4 regions of the Janthinobacterium kumbetense genome follow, and region 4 is predicted to be linked to each of the others. Evidence: predicted binding sites of a transcription regulator. Region 4 holds the regulator's gene; each other region holds the start of a gene.

Region 1 (4,303 bases), on a different contig from region 4:
AGCGCCAATTGCCCACGTTTTGCCTGGCGTTGAAGCGCGCATTGAATACCGTGTAGCCGGGCGCCGGTTTTTCGATGTTGCTGTCTTCCGCGTAGACCTGGTTGCTGGCCACGCTTTCCAGCGCTGCGCCAAAACGGTCGAGCGTATCTTTCCAGGCCAGCTCCGCAAACAGGTTGGCGCTGGGTACGCCCGGCAAGCGGCTGCCTTCGCGCACGCCGCCAAATGCCTGGTCATACACGGCATGCAGGCTGGTGAGCGCCACTTTGGTCGTGAAGCCATATGGCAGGTTCGAATCCAGCGACACTTCCATGCCCTGGCGCAAGGTTTTACCCCCATTGCGATAGCTGGTGCGCCCGCCGCTGGACTTGTCGACCACTAGTTCGTCGTTGGTCTTGATCTGGAACAAGGCCGCATTCACGTGCGTGTTGTTGGCGATCCTGGCCTTGACACCCGCTTCCAGGTTGGTGCTGGTGGCCGGCTTCAAGTTGAAATTGAAGCCGCCGCCTGTGCCCGAGTAAAACAGTTCGTTCAAGGTTGGGGCCTCGAAACCGCGCGCGGCGCTGGCGTAGACGTTGACGTTCGGCGTCAGTTTATACAGCAGGCCCAGCACGGGCGTCGTGTGGCTGAACTCCAGGCTGCCGCTATCGTTGCCGTTGCTGAGGAAATGGTCGTCGACCGCCACTTTCATCTTGCTGTAGCGCACACCTGCGCTGAGCAGCCATGGGCCGCCTTGCCATTCCGCCTGGATATACGGATCGAGGCTGGAAACGACATCCTGCTCGTCGCGGCGCAGCTTGCCTTTCAATCCGTACACTTCGCCGATATAGTTCTCATAGCCGGTGCGGTCATCGCTGGAGCGGCCATAGTCGATGCCGATGGTGGTGCTCAGCTTGCCGCCGGCCAGCTGGTTCACGTGCAGCCAGTTGGTGTCGATGCCATAGAACTGGCGCTGGAAGTCGACCACGCCGCCCGAATGCTTAAGTAGACCGTCCACTTTGGTATTTTGGAATGCTTTATTAAACGCCTGGTACTGGATCACGTCACGGTTGCCGCCATACACCATCACGTGCAGTCGGTCATCGCCGAACGCCTGTTCATAGGTGGCGCCGATCTGCTGGTGGTCGATGCTCTTGCGGGTGTTGTAGCGCTCGGCCAGGGTGCGTTTCGGGTTTTGCGTGTCCGTCGTGTCGATTTCGCCGGCGCGCGGGTTCGCTGCAAACGTGGGCCAGGTGACGCCCAGGGGATCTTGCGTGTTGCCTTGATGCAGGCTGTTGGCGACGATGGTCAGCTTGCTGTCCGCATTCGGCTTGACGGTGATCTTGCCGAACGCCTGTTCGCGCGTGGCGGCGCTGTGGTCGCGGAAACCGTCCGTGCGGAAGCGCGAGCCGTCGAGCACGTAGCCGATGCCGCCTGCCTGGCCCTGCGCCGTCAAGTCCACCTTGCTGGTGCCGTAGCTGCCGCCCGTCACATTCAGTTCGACGGAAGGGGGATTTTGTCCATCCTTGGAAAACAGCTGGATCACGCCGCCCGAATGGTTGCCGTAGATGGCAGAAAACGGTCCGCGCAGCACTTCGATGCGCTCGGCCGTATCGAGATTGAAGGTGGTGGCCTGGCCCTGGCCGTCGGGCATGCTGGCGGGAATGCCATCGCTGATCAGCTTGACGCCGCGCACGCCGAAGGCCGAGCGGGCGCCGAAGCCGCGCGACGAGATTTGCAAGTCTTGTGCGTAGTTCTGGCGGTTTTGCACGACCAGGCCCGGCACGGCGGCCAGCGCTTCCGACGCGTTGACGCGGATTTGGCCCTCCTGGATGCGGGCGCTGTCGACCACGTCGATCGAGGCCGGCACTTCCTGGCTGGGGTGGGCGATGCGGCTGCCGCTGACGACCACCGTATCCATGAATTGCCCATTGGCCGGGTCAGCTGCCTCGGCGGCAAAGACATGGGGGGCGAGGGTGGCGCTGCCGGCGACAAACAGGCTGGCGATGGTGTTCAGGCGGAAACGATGCTGCATGCGGATTCTCCAATGTGAATAAAAGCCTGCTTGATCGCGTGCGCGGTACAGGTCTGCGTAGGTGTATCAAGCAATATGCCTGCCATGTCTCCATTGGTGGGCTGAAATTATACGCGTGTCAGTGGCACGGCGTTTGCATACGGTAATTGTCAGAGGCGCCGATGCGGCGCGCTTTCCCCTCGTTTTGCCATTGAAAAGGTGATTATGCCCAACTTCTTCTCGCGCCTGCGCCAGGTGTGCTGGCTGCTGCCGGCGCTCGCCAGCACCGCTGTCCAGGCCGCTCCCTTTGCCTATGTTCCCAATGAAAAGTCGGGCACCTTGAGCGTGATCGACACGGCGACCGACCAGGTGGTGCGCCAGATCGCCGCAGGCAAGCGTCCGCGCGGCATCGCCGCCGACCCTGCCGGGCGGCAATTGTTTGTCACGGATGCCGCCAGCAGCGCTTTGCTGCTGATCGACAACGCTGGCGGCGCGCCCGTGCGCACGGTGGCACTGGGCAAGTCGCCCGAAGGCGTCAGCGCCTCGCAAGACGGTAGTCACGTGGCCGTTGCCGTCGAGGAAAACAATAGCGTGGCCTTGCTCGATGGCCAGACAGGTACCTTGCTCGCCGATATCAAGGTGCAGGGACGCAATCCGGAACACGCCGTCTTCAGCCCGGATGGGCGCTGGCTGCTGGTCAGCGCGGAAGAGGCGGAGCAAGTCGATGTCATTGATGTGGCGCAACGCCGCCAGGTCGCTTCCATCGCCGTGGGATTGCGGCCGCGCGGCATCGGTTTCAGTCCGGACTCGGGCCGCGCCTACGTGGCGTGCGAACTGGTCAATGCCGTCTACGTGATCGACATGGCCGCACGCAAGGCGATTGCCACCATTCCAGCGGGCAAGAATGCGAATGGCATCGCCGTCCATCCCGGCGGCAAGCAAGTGTATGTCTCGAACGGTATCGACGGTACGGTGATGGTGATCGACACGGCCAGCAATCAGGTCACGGCCACGATTGGCGTCGGCAAGCGCCCGTGGAACATGGCCATCACGCCGGACGGCGCCAAGCTGTACGTGGCGAATGGCCGCTCGAACAGCGTGTCCGTCATCGACACGGCCAGCGCGCGCAAGGTGGCCGATATTGCCGTGGGTGAATTGCCATGGGGCGTGGTGATTCGTTGATTCCTTCATGGCACAGGCGCAGGTGTTCCAGTCTGGTACACCTGTTCCATTGTGCAGCGGCGACGGGGCGGCACAGCAGGGCTGGCCCGGATTGGAACAGGATGCTGCCACCTTGTTCAAAACGCAAACAGCGCCACGCCCCCACCCAAGTCCGGGGCATGCGCTGAAAAGCAGGCCGGGATTGACGCCACGCCCTTGTAACGGGGGTAAAACCGGCTAAGTTTGTAGTGGGATGGCGAGCTGGCACGGCATTTGCGGAAGACTCCGTGTACTCACCCCATCTGTACCAGGACGTTTGATTTTAATTAAGTATTTCCATTCTAATTAACCCGATAGAGGACGACATGAATCTCGCAGACATCAGCAAACTGGGCGTAGCCAATCCCTTCAAACAACGCTATGACAATTACATCGGCGGCAAATTCGTTGCACCAGTAAAAGGTGAATACTTTCCTAACATCACGCCGATCACGGGCTTGCCGTTTTGCGAAATCGCCCGTTCCACGACGGAAGACGTCGAGCTGGCGCTGGACGCCGCGCACGCCGCCAAGGAGGCATGGGGCAAGACGTCGCCTGCCGAGCGCGCCAATATCCTGAACCGTATCGCCGACCGCATCGAACAGAACCTGAGCCTGATCGCCACGGCGGAAACCATCGACAACGGCAAGCCGATCCGCGAAACGATGAATGCCGACATTCCGCTGGCCATCGACCATTTCCGTTACTTCGCCGGTTGCATCCGCGCCCAGGAAGGTTCCGTCGCACAAATCGATGCGGAAACCTATGCCTATCACTACCATGAGCCGCTGGGCGTCGTGGGCCAGATCATCCCGTGGAATTTCCCGATCCTGATGGCCGTGTGGAAACTGGCGCCAGCCCTGGCGGCCGGCAATTGTGTCGTCTTGAAACCGGCCGAGCAGACTCCGGCTTCCATCATGGTGTTGATCGAGCTGATCGGCGACCTGCTGCCGCCGGGCGTGCTGAACATCATCAACGGTTTCGGCCTGGAAGCGGGCAAGCCGCTGGCGTCGAGCAAGCGCATCGCCAAGATCGCCTTTACGGGCGAAACGGGCACGGGCCGTCTGATCATGGGCTACGCCGCGCAAAACCTGATTCCCGTCACCCTCGAGC
Region 2 (4,303 bases), on a different contig from region 4:
GGCATGTCGCCGCGCAGCATCAGCAATTCCGCCACCCGCGCCGGCGTGATCACGTCGCGGTACACTTTGCGGTAGATCTCGAAGCCGGAAACGGAGCGCAGCAGGGCCGCCCAGTAGTAGAAATCGCGCTGGGTGATGTCTTTCGACGTGTCGCGCGCGCCGTGGAACTTCACGTCGAGGATGCGCGCCGTGTTGTCGGCCCGCTCCAGGAAGGTACCCAGGCGGATGAAGTGGATGGCTTCATCCTTGAGCATGGTGCCCAGGGTCACGCCGCGCGACAAATGCGAGCGGTATTTCACCCATTCGAAGAACTGGCTGGGGTCCGTTTCCAGCAGATTGCTCTTCAGGCGCTTTTGCATGTCGAGCCAGGTGGCGTTCTGGATTTCCCACACTTCCGTCGTCAGGGTGCCCCGCACGGCGCGGGCGTTTTCGCGCGCGCCCGTCAGGCAGGCCAGGATGGAAGACGGGTTGTTCGGGTCGCGCACCATGAAATCGAGCACGTCGCGCGTGTGGAAGCGGCCATATTTGTGGTCGTAGGCGCTTTGCAGCTCGGAAATGCCCAGGGTGGCGCGCCAGCCCTGTTCCGCGTCCTGCTCCGATTGCGGCAGCATCGACGTCTGCATGTTGACGTCCAGCATGCGCGCCGTGTTTTCCGCCCGCTCCGTGTAGCGGGCCATCCAGAATAAATGATCGGCGGTGCGGCTCAGCATGTTTTCTCTCCTGCAAAAGCGGATGTGGCTTCCAATACCCAGGTATCCTTGGTGCCGCCCCCTTGCGAGGAATTGACCACCAGCGAGCCTTCACCGAGCGCCACGCGGGTCAGGCCGCCCGGCACCATGGAAATTGTCTTGCCGGACAGCACGAACGGCCGCAAATCGATGTGGCGCGGCGCAATGCCGGCCTCGACATACGTGGGGCAGGCGGACAGGGCAAGTGTCGGCTGGGCAATGTAGCCGCCCGGATTGGCCAGCAGGCGCTGGCGGAAATCCTCGATCTGCGCCAGGCTGGACGCCGGCCCCACCAGCATGCCGTAGCCGCCCGCGCCATGCACTTCCTTGACGACCAGTGTCGGCAAATTCGCCAGCACGTAGGATAAATCGGCCGGTTTGCGGCATTGGTACGTGGGCACGTTGTTCAATATCGGTTCCTGCGACAAGTAAAACTTGATCATGTCGGGCACGAACGGATAGATCGACTTGTCGTCGGCCACGCCCGTGCCGATGGCGTTCGCCAGGGTCACGCGGCCCGCGCGGTACACGGACAGCAGGCCCGGCACGCCCAGCGACGAGTCGGAACGGAAGGCCAGCGGGTCGAGGAAATCGTCGTCCACGCGGCGGTAGATGACGTCTACCCTCTTCGGGCCCCGCGTCGTGCGCATGTACACGGAGTTGTCGTTGACAAACAAATCCTTGCCTTCCACCAGTTCCACGCCCATTTGCTGGGCCAAAAACGCGTGTTCGAAGTAGGCGGAGTTGTACATGCCGGGCGTCATGACGACAACGGTCGGGTCGTCCACGCCCATGGGCGCGACGGAACGCAGGTTGTCGAGCAGCATGTCCGGATAATGGTCGACGGGGGCAATGCGGTTGCGCGCGAACAGTTCCGGGAACAGCCGCATCATCATCTTGCGGTCTTCCAGCATGTAGGACACGCCGGAGGGCACGCGCAAATTGTCTTCCAGTACATAGAATTCGCCCTGGCCGGCGCGCACGATGTCGACGCCCGCGATGTGGGCGTAAATGTCGGAAGCGACGGAAATACCCTGCATTTCCGGTCGGTACTGGGCATTCTTGTAGATTTGCTCGGCGGGAATGATGCCCGCCTTGATGATGTTTTGCTCATGATAAATATCATGGATGAACATGTTCAAGGCTTGCACGCGCTGCACCAGGCCCGTCTGCATCTGCGCCCATTCGGCGGCGGGGATGATGCGGGGGATGGTGTCGAACGGAATCAGGCGTTCCGTGCCGGCATCGTCGCCGTAGACGGCGAACGTGATGCCGACCCGGCGGAACGTGAGGTCGGCTTCGGCCCGCTTGCGGGCGATGGTCTCGGGCGATTGCTGTTCCAGCCAATTGCTGAATTCACGATAGTGTTCACGTACCTTGCTGTCCGTACCCACTTCATTTGCAGTCATTTCATTGAAAAAATTTGCCATGTTGTGATTTCCCTTGAGCCGTGTCTGGGTATAGCTCAGCAGGAAGCGTGCCAACAGGGCGGGCGTGAACAGGTGTAAAGATGACCACTTTTGTGGCGTCGCGCCATTCCTTGCACCAATACGGTGCGCTAGGCGCCACTCTTGGGGACGTCGGCGGACGGGACGAAGGGGCGGCAATCGACGGGCACGTCGAAGATGAAGCTGGTGCCCGTTTCGGACGCGCTGTCGACGGCGATGCTGCCGCCGTGGCTTTCCGCCACGCTTTGCACGAAGGGCAGGCCGATGCCCCAGCCTGGCGCGGGGTTGTCGTTTTCGCGGCGCAAGTAGTCGAAGATGCGTGCGGCCTGTTCCGGCGCGATGGCCTGGCCGCCATTGTGGACGGTGACGATCAGGCGTTCGTGGACCGCTTCCACGTGCACGCTGATGGGCGTGTCGTCGCCATACTTGAGGGCATTGCCGAGCAGGTTTTCCAGCGCCCGCCGCAGCGAGTTCTCGCACCACCAGCCGGTGACGGCTTGCCCGCTGACCCGGCATTTGTCCGGACGCTGCAAGTTGACCTGGCCGGCCACGGCGTGTACCAGCGGCAGCACGTCGAATTGGCTCAGCACCAGCGGCAGCTGCTGGCCCTGGTGGTAGCTGAGGCCATCGAGCAATTCCTCGATCATGCTGTCGAGCCGCTTGCTGTGCTCGACAATCTTGTGCGCCAGCAATACCACCCGCTCCGGGTCGGCTGGCCTGAACAGCAGCTGGGCGCTGGTGCTGATGACGGCCAGGGGATTGCGCATGTCGTGCGACAGGCCGGCCGCGACGCGGCGCCGGAAGCTTTCATGCATGCTGGTAAATTCGCGTATCGATTCGCGGATGCCCACGTCGATCGACTTGTTGATCACTTGCCAATCCTTGCTGCGCAGGGTGATGCCGGACTCATGCGCAGTGGCGGCGAAGCAGTCGCGGAAGATCTGGTACTCCTGGATCACCTGTTCCGGGCCGTAATTGGTCATGCGCGCCCGTTCGTTGCCATGCACGGCGGGCACGTTGCTGTTGCTGGCGGCGTTGTCGCGCGGGTGGCCGGGGGTGAGGGCTTCGGCCAGGTTGTCGAAAAAGGCCGGCAAGGTATTGATGAGTATGGGCGTGAGCAGCTGGTCTGCGCCGCGCACGCTGGCGCGCACGCGCTGTTCCCAAGCCTCGAGGACGGCGTCGCGCATGGCGAAGATGCGCTGCGCGCGCTGCAATGGCTGGTGCGCGCCGGCCTGGCGACCCGCGTGCTGATCCGTGCTGATGCTCACCTGGCCTCCCTGACCGCAGTGACTATGCTTGCAATAGTATGCGCCTAATCAGCCGGCGGGGAAACGCTTTATTGTCCAGTATCGGCCTGGCGCAAGGCCGCATACAGGCGGGAAAGCGAGGCTGACCACTCGGTCAGCGAAAAGTTCTGTGGGTCATCATGACCATTCGCAAACCCTGTATCGAGCACGGCGTGGAAGGCGGGAATCAGCCACGTTCCCTTGCGCACGCTGGCGGCGATATACAGCAGGGCCAGGCGGTCGTATTGCGCAGGCGTAAAGCCGGGATCGGGCGCCAGGCCATCGTTGCCCTTGCCGCCGCCGGGCACGGAGTTGCGCGGTTGCACCAGTTCCACGTGCAGGAACAGGCCCGTCAGCGACGGCTTGTCCTTTTCCAGCTTGCTGGCAAAGCTGGCCGTGCCGAAATCGCGCACCTGCAAGGAACCGCCCAGGCGGTTCACGTAGACATGGCCTTTCGGACCGCCGCCCAGCGCCGGATTGCGCAAGCTGAAGTCGTTGAAATCCCAGCTCGCGTCGTTGATGTAGTCGGGAATGGTTTCTAACAAGAAATTCGGGTAGCTGGTGTCGTGGATGACGAAATAGCGGGCCATCGGCGCAGCCAGCCGGCCCACGGCGCGCGACAGGGGCGCGTCGACGGCGCCGCCCACGTCCGCCTCGGCGATACCCTGTTCCGTCAGCCAGGCGCGCAGGCGGGCCGGCGCGATGCCCGCGCGCTGGCCGATGCGGGCGGCCAGGAAGTCCGGCAGCGGCGCGCTGTCGCCCAGGCGCGCATACAGCTTGACGGGACGCAGCAAGCACGTGGCTTGCGCCAGCGCATCGCCCTTGAAGCCGCTTTTCCAGG
Region 3 (4,303 bases), on a different contig from region 4:
GACCGGCATAGTCCGACCAGATAGACCAACATGCCAGGGAAATGACGAAGAGAAATGTGGCGAGGGCCCAGGTCAGTCGCTGGCGCGGCGTGGCAATGAATTTATGCACCGTCAGTCCTCAGCGCAAAGTTGGTGGATGCCGGAAGGTGCTGGCGTTGCGCTTGGGATTGAGGAAACCGTCATTCGTCAATTCGCGCGCGTAGGTGGCGGCCTGCATCTGTCCGGCCGCCGGGCCTGGGATCGCCAGGTCCTCGTCGCGGCGCTTCAGACGCGCATTCAGGCCAGCGCACAGCCCTTGTTCGGCTTGCTCATACCATTCGCCATCGGAATTGACGCCATGCACGAAGATGACGATGCCGGGACGGGGCAGGCGCGTGACGGCCTGGAGCAGCGCATGGCTGAACAAGGTCGTGCCTTCGGCTTCGGCGAGCAGGATGCAATTGCCAGCTAGCGTAGGGTCGGGCGACATGCGGGCGCTCCGTCAACGTTAAAGATGAAAAGCGGCGCCTAAGCGAACTCAGGCAATCTGCACTGTATGCGGATTGCCTGAGGTGGGACTTGCTTGGTGTCAAGAAAGAAAGCGCGGCGGGCGGGGAATGCCGGGGGAATCAGATCGCGTTCAGCGGTATTTTGAGGTAGCGCACGCCGTTGTCTTCCGGCTCGGGCAGCTTGCCCGCGTTGATGTTGACCTGGATGGCGGGCAAGATCAATGTCGGCATGTCCAGGGTGGCGTCGCGGCTGGTGCGCATGGCCACGAATTGTTCTTCCGTGATGCCGTCGCGCAAGTGGATGTTGCCGGCGCGCTGTTCGGCCACCGTCACTTCCCAGCGCGCCTCGCGGCCGTTGGGCGGGTAGTCGTGGCACATGAACAGCCGGGTCTGCGGCGGCAGCGACAGCAGGCGCTGCGCGGAGCGATACAGCAGCGCAGCGGAGCCGCCGGGGAAGTCGCAGCGGGCCGAGCCCACGTCCGGCATGAACAGGGTGTCGCCGACAAACACGGCGTCGCCGATCTGGTACGCCAGGTCGGCCGGCGTGTGGCCGGGCACATGCAGCGCGCGCACTTCCAATGCGCCGATATGGAATACCTGGTCGGGCGCGAACAGCTGGTCGAACTGCGAGCCGTCGGCCTTGGCCGCACCCTGGTGGTAGACGGCGGCGAAGGCTTGCTGCACCGTCTGGATGGCGGCGCCGATGGCCACGTCGCCGCCCAGCTGCTGCTGCAGGTAGGGCGCGGCGGACAGGTGATCCGCATGCGCATGGGTTTCCAGCAGCCAGCGGCACTGCAAGCCGTGTTCGCGCACGAAGGCGATCACCTTGTCGGCCGAAGCGGTGGAGGTGCGGCCCGCCTTGGGATCGTAGTCGAGCACGGAATCGATGATGGCGCAGTCCCGCCCGTCGGCCTCATACACGATATAGGTGACGGTGGCGGTGGCGGGGTCGAAGAAAGCTTGGATTTGTGGAGTCATCACGGCGGCAAGGGACGGACAGGGAATGGCATTATATCGCCAGAGTTCGCTAAAAAAATGCTGTAAATTCACATTTAACATGCGGAAAACAGATAAGGGGGCAGGCATGCGGCCGTTACAGCCGTGCGCACCCCGGCGCTTGCAGCATGGTAACCTCATTCTTCCAAGGAGGAATTCATGAACGATATCACTGCACGCAGCGAACAGTACCGCGGTTTTACGATTTCCGTGACCCCGCAAAAGGATAACGACGATTTATGGGATTTTACCTACCGCCTGCAGCGCGAAGGCGAGCCGGAAGCGCAGGCGATCACGCGCAGCCGCACCCTGGGCGGCTACGCAGCCCCCGAAACGGCTTGCACGGCGGGCCTGCAAGTGGCCAGGACGGAAGTCGATAATCTGCTGCGCCCTTGAGCCAGCGTAAATCGTTTAGCCCGAAAGTGAGCCTGACCACGGCTGGCGCGTGAAACACGTCGCTGCCAGCCGCGCTTCATGCTACGATTTCCACTATTGAGTCAGTCACGAAGGAGGCACCCATGGATAGCAGTTCTAAAATTCACTATAAAGGCTGGGAAATCGTTCCCCTGGCCGTGCCCACCACCGACGGCAAATGGTCGGCCAGTTGCGACATCGAGCGCGCCACGGCCGAAGGCCTGGAAGTATTCGAAGGCTCGACCATGCAATTCGTGCGCGACGACGAGGAGGGCGCCATTGCCGCCGCCTGCGAAGAAGCCGTGCGCCAGATCGACAACATCATCGCCAACCCGCTGGTGCGGCTGGCCTAGTTCTCTACTCTTTCAGTCATCGTGTTCCCACAGCCGGCATCCGCCGGCTGTTTTTTTTGCGCGCGACCGGCGGCGCGTGTGCCTGCCCCCATCTTTTCATCCAGTGTTGTTGCATGTTTCAATGCAGTGTTTCAAAATGAAATTATGAAACGATAATGAAACATCGTACGGGACAAACGTGACATCGTTGTTCCCTGGCGTGACAGCCCCGGAGCAGCGCTGGCTGGCCCCTTGTCGCCTGTTTTCACTCTGCCGTCACGTGTTGTTCGCCGCGCCGCGCCGGCCTGGCACGGCATTTGCAATACTGATGTTCATAGCCACTCCGTGAAACATTCGGGACCATCCGAAACCCATAAGGTGAACACATGACTCAATACTCCGCAGGTGCCGCATTCCGCAAGGCCGTCCAGGAAGAATCCCCGTTGCAAGTCGTCGGCGCCATCAACGCCAACCACGCCTTGCTGGCCAAGCGCGCCGGCTATAAAGCCATCTACCTGTCCGGCGGCGGCGTCGCGGCCGGCTCGCTGGGCTTGCCCGACCTGGGTATTTCCAGCCTGGACGACGTGCTGACCGACATCCGCCGCATCACCGACGTGTGCGACCTGCCGCTGCTGGTCGACGCCGACACGGGCTTCGGTTCGTCCGCCTTCAACGTGGCGCGCACGGTGAAATCGATGATCAAGTTCGGCGCGGCCGGCCTGCACATCGAAGACCAGGTGGGCGCCAAGCGCTGCGGTCACCGTCCGGGCAAGGAAATCGTGAGCAAGGAAGAAATGGTCGACCGCATCAAGGCGGCCGTCGATGCGCGCACGGACCCGAACTTCGTCATCATGGCGCGCACCGATGCGCTGGCCGTCGATGGCCTGGAAGCGGCGCTGGAACGCGCCGTCGCCTGCGTCGAAGCGGGCGCCGACATGATCTTCCCGGAAGCCATCACGGACCTGGACATGTACGCCACGTTCGCCAAGGCCGTCAACGTGCCGATTTTGGCCAACATCACGGAATTCGGTTCCACGCCGCTGTTCACCTTGGACGAACTGCGCAGCGCCCATGTGGGCCTGGCCCTGTATCCGCTGTCGGCCTTCCGCGCCATGAACAAGGCGGCGGAAAACGTCTACCAGGCGCTGCGCCGCGACGGCACGCAAAAGAACGTCGTCGACACCATGCAGACGCGCATGGAGCTGTATGAATCGATCAATTATCACGATTTCGAGCAAAAGCTCGATGCGCTGTTCGCCGCGCAAAAGAAATAAGTAAAGAAAAGTAAAGAAGCAGGGGCCGCATGCCGGACCCGCAGTGACGCAACCGAGACTAGTCAATTTTTGGAGAAATCAATGAACGCACCGCAAGCCGCCACTTTCAAGCCTAAAAAATCCGTCGCCCTGTCCGGCGTCACCGCCGGCAATACGGCGTTGTGCTCGGTCGGCAAGACCGGCAACGATTTGCACTACCGCGGCTATGACATCCTGGACGTGGCCGACAGCTGCGAGTTCGAGGAAATCGCCTACCTGCTGGTGCACGGCAAGCTGCCGACAGCCGCCGAACTGAAAGGCTACAAGGCCAAGTTGAAGTCGCTGCGCGGCTTGCCGTCGGCCGTCAAGCTGGCGCTGGAAGCGCTGCCTGCCGCCGCCCACCCGATGGACGTGATGCGCACGGGCGTGTCCGTGCTGGGCTGCACCCTGCCGGAGAAGGACGACCATAACGCGCCGGGCGCGCGCGACATCGCCGACCGCCTGATGGCGTCGTTCGGCTCCATGCTGCTGTACTGGTACCACTACAGCCACAACGGCAAGCGCATCGAAGTGGAAACGGACGACGACTCGATCGGCGGCCACTTCCTGCACCTGCTGCACGGCGAAAAACCGTCGGCGTCGTGGGAAAAAGCCATGCACACGTCGCTGATCCTGTACGCGGAACACGAATTCAACGCCTCGACCTTCACCAGCCGGGTCATCGCCGGCACGGGCTCGGACATCCACTCGGCCATCACGGGCGCCATCGGCGCGCTGCGCGGCCCGAAACACGGCGGCGCGAATGAAGTGGCGCTGGATA
Region 4 (4,303 bases):
GACCAGCCCTTCGTGCGCAAGCTCACGCCAGGCATGCCGCCGATGAACATGAATGCGGAACAGGCGCATATCGACCAGGACAATACCCGGCTGCAACTGCACCGCAAGGTCGTGATCGACCGCGTGGCCAGTCCGAAGGCGCAGAACCTGACGGTCAAGACGGAAGCGCTGACGGTGTTCCCGGACGAGGAAAGAATGGAAACGGACGTGCCTGTCGATATCCTGACGGGCGCCTCGCGCATCAATGGCATCGGCATGAAGGCGAATAACGCCACCGGCGTGGTGGAAGTGCAGAATGCGCTGCGCATGGTCCTCCCGCCGAAACCGCGCCCGGCCGCGGCGGCAAAATGACAGAATGAAACAAGGAAACCATACTATGAAGAACATCTTGCTGTTGACCGTATTTTCGCTGGCCATCATGGGCGTGGCGCATGCCGAGAAGGCCGATTCCGAGAAGGAAGCCGTCATCACGGCACGCAGCGGCCACGTCGATGACGTCAAGCAGGTGCGCACCCTGACGGGCGACGTCGTGCTGGTCAAGGGGACCCTGACCATGAAGGCGGGCCGGGCCCTGATCACGGAAGACCCGCAAGGCTACCAGTTCATCACCTTCTGGGCCGATCCCGGCAAGCTTGCGACCTTCCGCCAGAAGCGCGATGGCGCGGGCGACCTGTGGGTCGAAGGCGAAGCGGAGCGCGTGGAATACGACAACAAGACGGAAGTGGTGAAACTGTTTTCCAGAGCCAAGCTGACGCGCCTGGAAGGCGCGAAAGTCACCGATGTGGCCAATGGCGCTTTCATCTCGTATGACAGCCGCAAGGAAGAATTTGCGATGGAAAATTCCAACAGCGGCACCAGCACCGCCGATGGCGGCAGCGTGCGCATGGTGATCCAGCCGAAGACCAAGGCGCCGGCAGCGGAGAAAGCGCCGGCCACGCCCGCGCCAGGAAAGAAATAATGGAAAATACACGTTGCGGCAGCACCCTGATCGTTCGCGGGCTGCAAAAAACCTATGGCAAGCGGCAAGTCGTGCATGATGTTTCGCTGCAAGTCGAATGCGGCGAAGTGGTGGGCTTGCTGGGCCCGAACGGCGCCGGCAAGACCACCTCGTTCTACATGATCGTCGGCCTGGTGCCGTCCGATGGCGGCAGCATCGATATCAGCGGCGTGGATATCTCCAGCCTGCCGATCCACCGCCGCGCGCAGATGGGCCTGTCCTACCTGCCGCAGGAAGCGTCCGTCTTCCGCAAGCTGACGGTGGAAGACAATATCCGCGCCGTGCTGGAAATCCAGACCGTCGAAGGCCGTCCGCTGACGAAGGCCGAGATCGAGGAGCGGCTGGATAAATTGCTGGCCGACTTGCAGATTGAAAAGCTGCGCGAGAACCAGGCGCTGTCCCTGTCCGGTGGCGAACGCCGCCGCGTGGAAATCGCCCGCGCGCTGGCCACCGATCCCCGTTTCGTGCTGCTCGACGAGCCGTTCGCCGGCGTCGATCCGATCGCCGTGATCGAGATCCAGCGCATCGTGCGTTTCTTGAAGGAGCGCAATATCGGCGTGCTGATTACCGATCATAATGTGCGTGAGACGCTGGGTATTTGCGACCGCGCCTACATCATCAACCAGGGCTCGGTGCTGGCGTCGGGACGCCCCGACGACATCATTGCGAACGAGTCGGTACGCCGGGTCTATCTGGGCGAACACTTCCGCATGTAAGCCAATGAAACAATCATTGCAGCTGCGCACTTCGCAGCACCTGGCACTGACGCCGCAGTTGCAGCAATCGATACGCCTGTTGCAATTGTCTACTCTGGAATTGCACCAGGAACTCGAGCAATTGCTGACGGACAATCCCTTGCTCGAACGCCTCGACGATCCGCTCGACCGCTCGCTGCGCCTGCTGTCCGACGGGGCCTTGAGCTCCACGGCCGCACCGGCCGAAGCGCCGCCCCAGCCACCAGGCCAGGAGGCGCCCGCAGCGCCGGCCGAAGCGGAAGCGTTTGACGGCGAGGGGGGCGACAGCCCGGCCGCCGCGGATGGCGGCGACAGCGACTGGAGTGAGGCGAGCCGGGGCAAGGCGCCCGACGACGAAGATTCGCGTCCGCAATTGGAGGCCCATCACTGCACTCTGCGCGAACACCTGATGGAGCAGATGCGCGTGACGGTGCTCGAATTGCGCGACCGCGCGCTGGTCGAGCTGATCATCGACGCGCTCGACGACAATGGCTACCTGGAAGAGTCGCTCGACGACATCCTGGCGCGCCTGCCGGAAGAGCTGGAAATCGACGCCGACGAGATGCGCACGGCCTTGTCGCTGCTGCAAAGTTTCGATCCGCCGGGCGTGGGCGCGCGCAACGCGTCCGAATGCCTGGCTCTGCAAATCAAGCGCTTGCCGCACATCGCCATGGTGACGCGGCGCATGGCCCTCGTGATCGTGGAAAAGCACCTGGCCTGGTTTGCCCAGCGCGATTTCAACAAGCTGAAAAAAGCCCTCGATTGCGACGATGAAGACTTGCGCGAAGCGCAGACGGTGATTCGCCAGTGCAATCCGCATCCGGGCGCCGTGTTCGCCTCGGACGTGTCCGATTACGTGGTGCCCGACGTCGTCGTCAAGCGCGCGCGCAATGGCTGGCAAGTCACCCTGAACAACGACGTCATGCCGCGCCTGCGCGTCAACGCCATGTACGCCAACTTGCTCAAGCAGGGCAAGGGGGAGGGCGCCATGGGCGCACAGTTGCAGGAAGCCAAGTGGCTGATCAAGAATATGCGCCAGCGCTTCGACACGATCCTGCGCGTGGCGCAGGCGATAGTAGAAAGACAAAAGAACTTTTTCTCGCATGGGGCCGTTGCCATGCGCCCCCTTGTGCTCCGTGAAATAGCTGATACACTGGGTTTACACGAGAGTACTATCTCGCGGGTAACAACTCAAAAGTACATGCTGACCCCGCACGGCATGTTCGAGTTGAAATATTTCTTTGGTAGCCACGTCGCCACCGAAGCGGGGGGCGAAGCGTCATCGACGGCGATACGGGCATTGATCGTGCAACTGACAGGAGCAGAAGACCCTAAAAATCCTTTATCCGACAGTAAGATTGCGGACATGCTGGGGGAACAAGGCATGGTGATTGCGCGACGTACTGTTGCCAAATACCGGGAAGCATTAAAAATTCCGCCAGTGAGCCTGCGTAAGTGTTTGTAAGTTTTTTTCGGTTCCTCTGCGGGCCGGATAGGATGGACCGCACGAACCCGATCATCTTTAGGAGTGTGTATGAATCTCACCATCAGCGGACATCATCTCGAAGTGACACCAGCCATCCGTGAATACGTACAAACGAAGCTGGAGCGCGTGAAACGTCATTTCGATCAAGTCATCGATATCGCCGTGATTCTGACCGTGGATAACCTCAAAGAGAAAGAAAAACGTCAAAAGGCTGAAGTCAACCTGCGTTTGAGCGGCAAGACTGTCTATGTGGAAAGCTTGGCGCACGACCTGTACGCCGCGATCGATACCCTGATCGACAAGCTCGATAGGCAAGTGATGAAATACAAAACCAAAGTGCAAGGGCACGGTAAAGAGGCGATCAAGCATCTGCCAGACAACTCCGAGGAAGAAGCCGTCGTCGCCGTCTAAGGCCACCCGCTTCCAGCAGTTGTGATCAACTAAGGGCGCACATTGCGCCCTTTTTTGCGCCCAGCGGAACGCAATGTTCCCCGCGCAGGCATTAGAATATTCGCACTTTCACTTCTTTCCTGCCTGCCATGAGCGACTTCGTCCAGACTTCCATCCGCAACCGCACCGGGCACATCGTGCTCGACCGTCCGAAAGCCTTGAATTCCCTGTCGCTGGAGATGGTGCGCGCGCTGAGCGCGGCCCTGCTGGCCTGGCGCGACGATCCGCAGGTGGACGCCGTCGTGATCCGCTCCAGCAGCGACAAGGCCCTGTGCGCCGGCGGCGACATCCGTTTCTTTTACGATGCGGGTCTGGCCACGCCGCAAGGCGGCAGCGCCTTGCTGGAAGATTTCTTTACGGAAGAATATGCTTTAAATCATTTAATTCATTTCTACCCGAAACCGTATATCGCCGTGATGGATGGCGTGGTGATGGGCGGCGGCATGGGCGTGGCGCAAGCCGGGCCAGGCAACCGCTTGCGCATCGTGACGGGCCGCACGCGCATGGCCATGCCGGAAGTCAATATCGGCCTGTTCCCGGACGTGGGCGGCAGTTATTTCCTGTCCCGCCTGGCTGGCCAGCTGGGCCTGTACGTGGGCTTGACGGGCTTGACGATCAACGCGGCCGACGCCCTGT

What was found. Region 4 encodes sigma-54, which starts transcription at its own class of promoters, with help from an activator protein. Its sites were predicted from a motif close to TGGCANGNAANCTGCTTT; they were not measured.
Region 1: a site for sigma-54 is predicted at 2,134-2,151, ahead of NCG91_RS27395 (beta-propeller fold lactonase family protein). Genes of this name have one in related genera too.
Region 2: a site for sigma-54 is predicted at 2,194-2,211, ahead of NCG91_RS04785 (circularly permuted type 2 ATP-grasp protein). Genes of this name have one in related genera too.
Region 3: a site for sigma-54 is predicted at 2,537-2,554, ahead of prpB (methylisocitrate lyase). Genes of this name have one in related genera too.

The regions. Positions count from the first base shown of each region.
Region 1 is NZ_JAMQGR010000021.1:9,822-14,124, reverse strand. It holds gene NCG91_RS27400 (TonB-dependent receptor family protein) at 1-2,011, opposite strand, end outside; gene NCG91_RS27395 (beta-propeller fold lactonase family protein) at 2,216-3,172, shown strand; gene adh (aldehyde dehydrogenase) at 3,517-4,303, shown strand, end outside.
Region 2 is NZ_JAMQGR010000001.1:1,053,614-1,057,916, reverse strand. It holds gene NCG91_RS04790 (alpha-E domain-containing protein) at 1-710, opposite strand, end outside; gene NCG91_RS04785 (circularly permuted type 2 ATP-grasp protein) at 704-2,158, opposite strand; gene NCG91_RS28095 (sensor histidine kinase) at 2,287-3,444, opposite strand; gene NCG91_RS04775 (hypothetical protein) at 3,513-4,303, opposite strand, start outside.
Region 3 is NZ_JAMQGR010000001.1:266,186-270,488, forward strand. It holds gene NCG91_RS01180 (T6SS effector phospholipase Tle3 domain-containing protein) at 119-469, opposite strand; gene NCG91_RS01185 (MBL fold metallo-hydrolase) at 609-1,466, opposite strand; gene NCG91_RS01190 (hypothetical protein) at 1,644-1,880, shown strand; gene NCG91_RS01195 (hypothetical protein) at 2,003-2,251, shown strand; gene prpB (methylisocitrate lyase) at 2,617-3,504, shown strand; gene prpC (bifunctional 2-methylcitrate synthase/citrate synthase) at 3,586-4,303, shown strand, end outside.
Region 4 is NZ_JAMQGR010000002.1:193,365-197,667, reverse strand. It holds gene lptC (LPS export ABC transporter periplasmic protein LptC) at 1-351, shown strand, start outside; gene lptA (lipopolysaccharide transport periplasmic protein LptA) at 377-958, shown strand; gene lptB (LPS export ABC transporter ATP-binding protein) at 958-1,713, shown strand; gene NCG91_RS08260 (RNA polymerase factor sigma-54) at 1,718-3,196, shown strand; gene hpf (ribosome hibernation-promoting factor, HPF/YfiA family) at 3,266-3,628, shown strand; gene NCG91_RS08250 (enoyl-CoA hydratase/isomerase family protein) at 3,757-4,303, shown strand, end outside.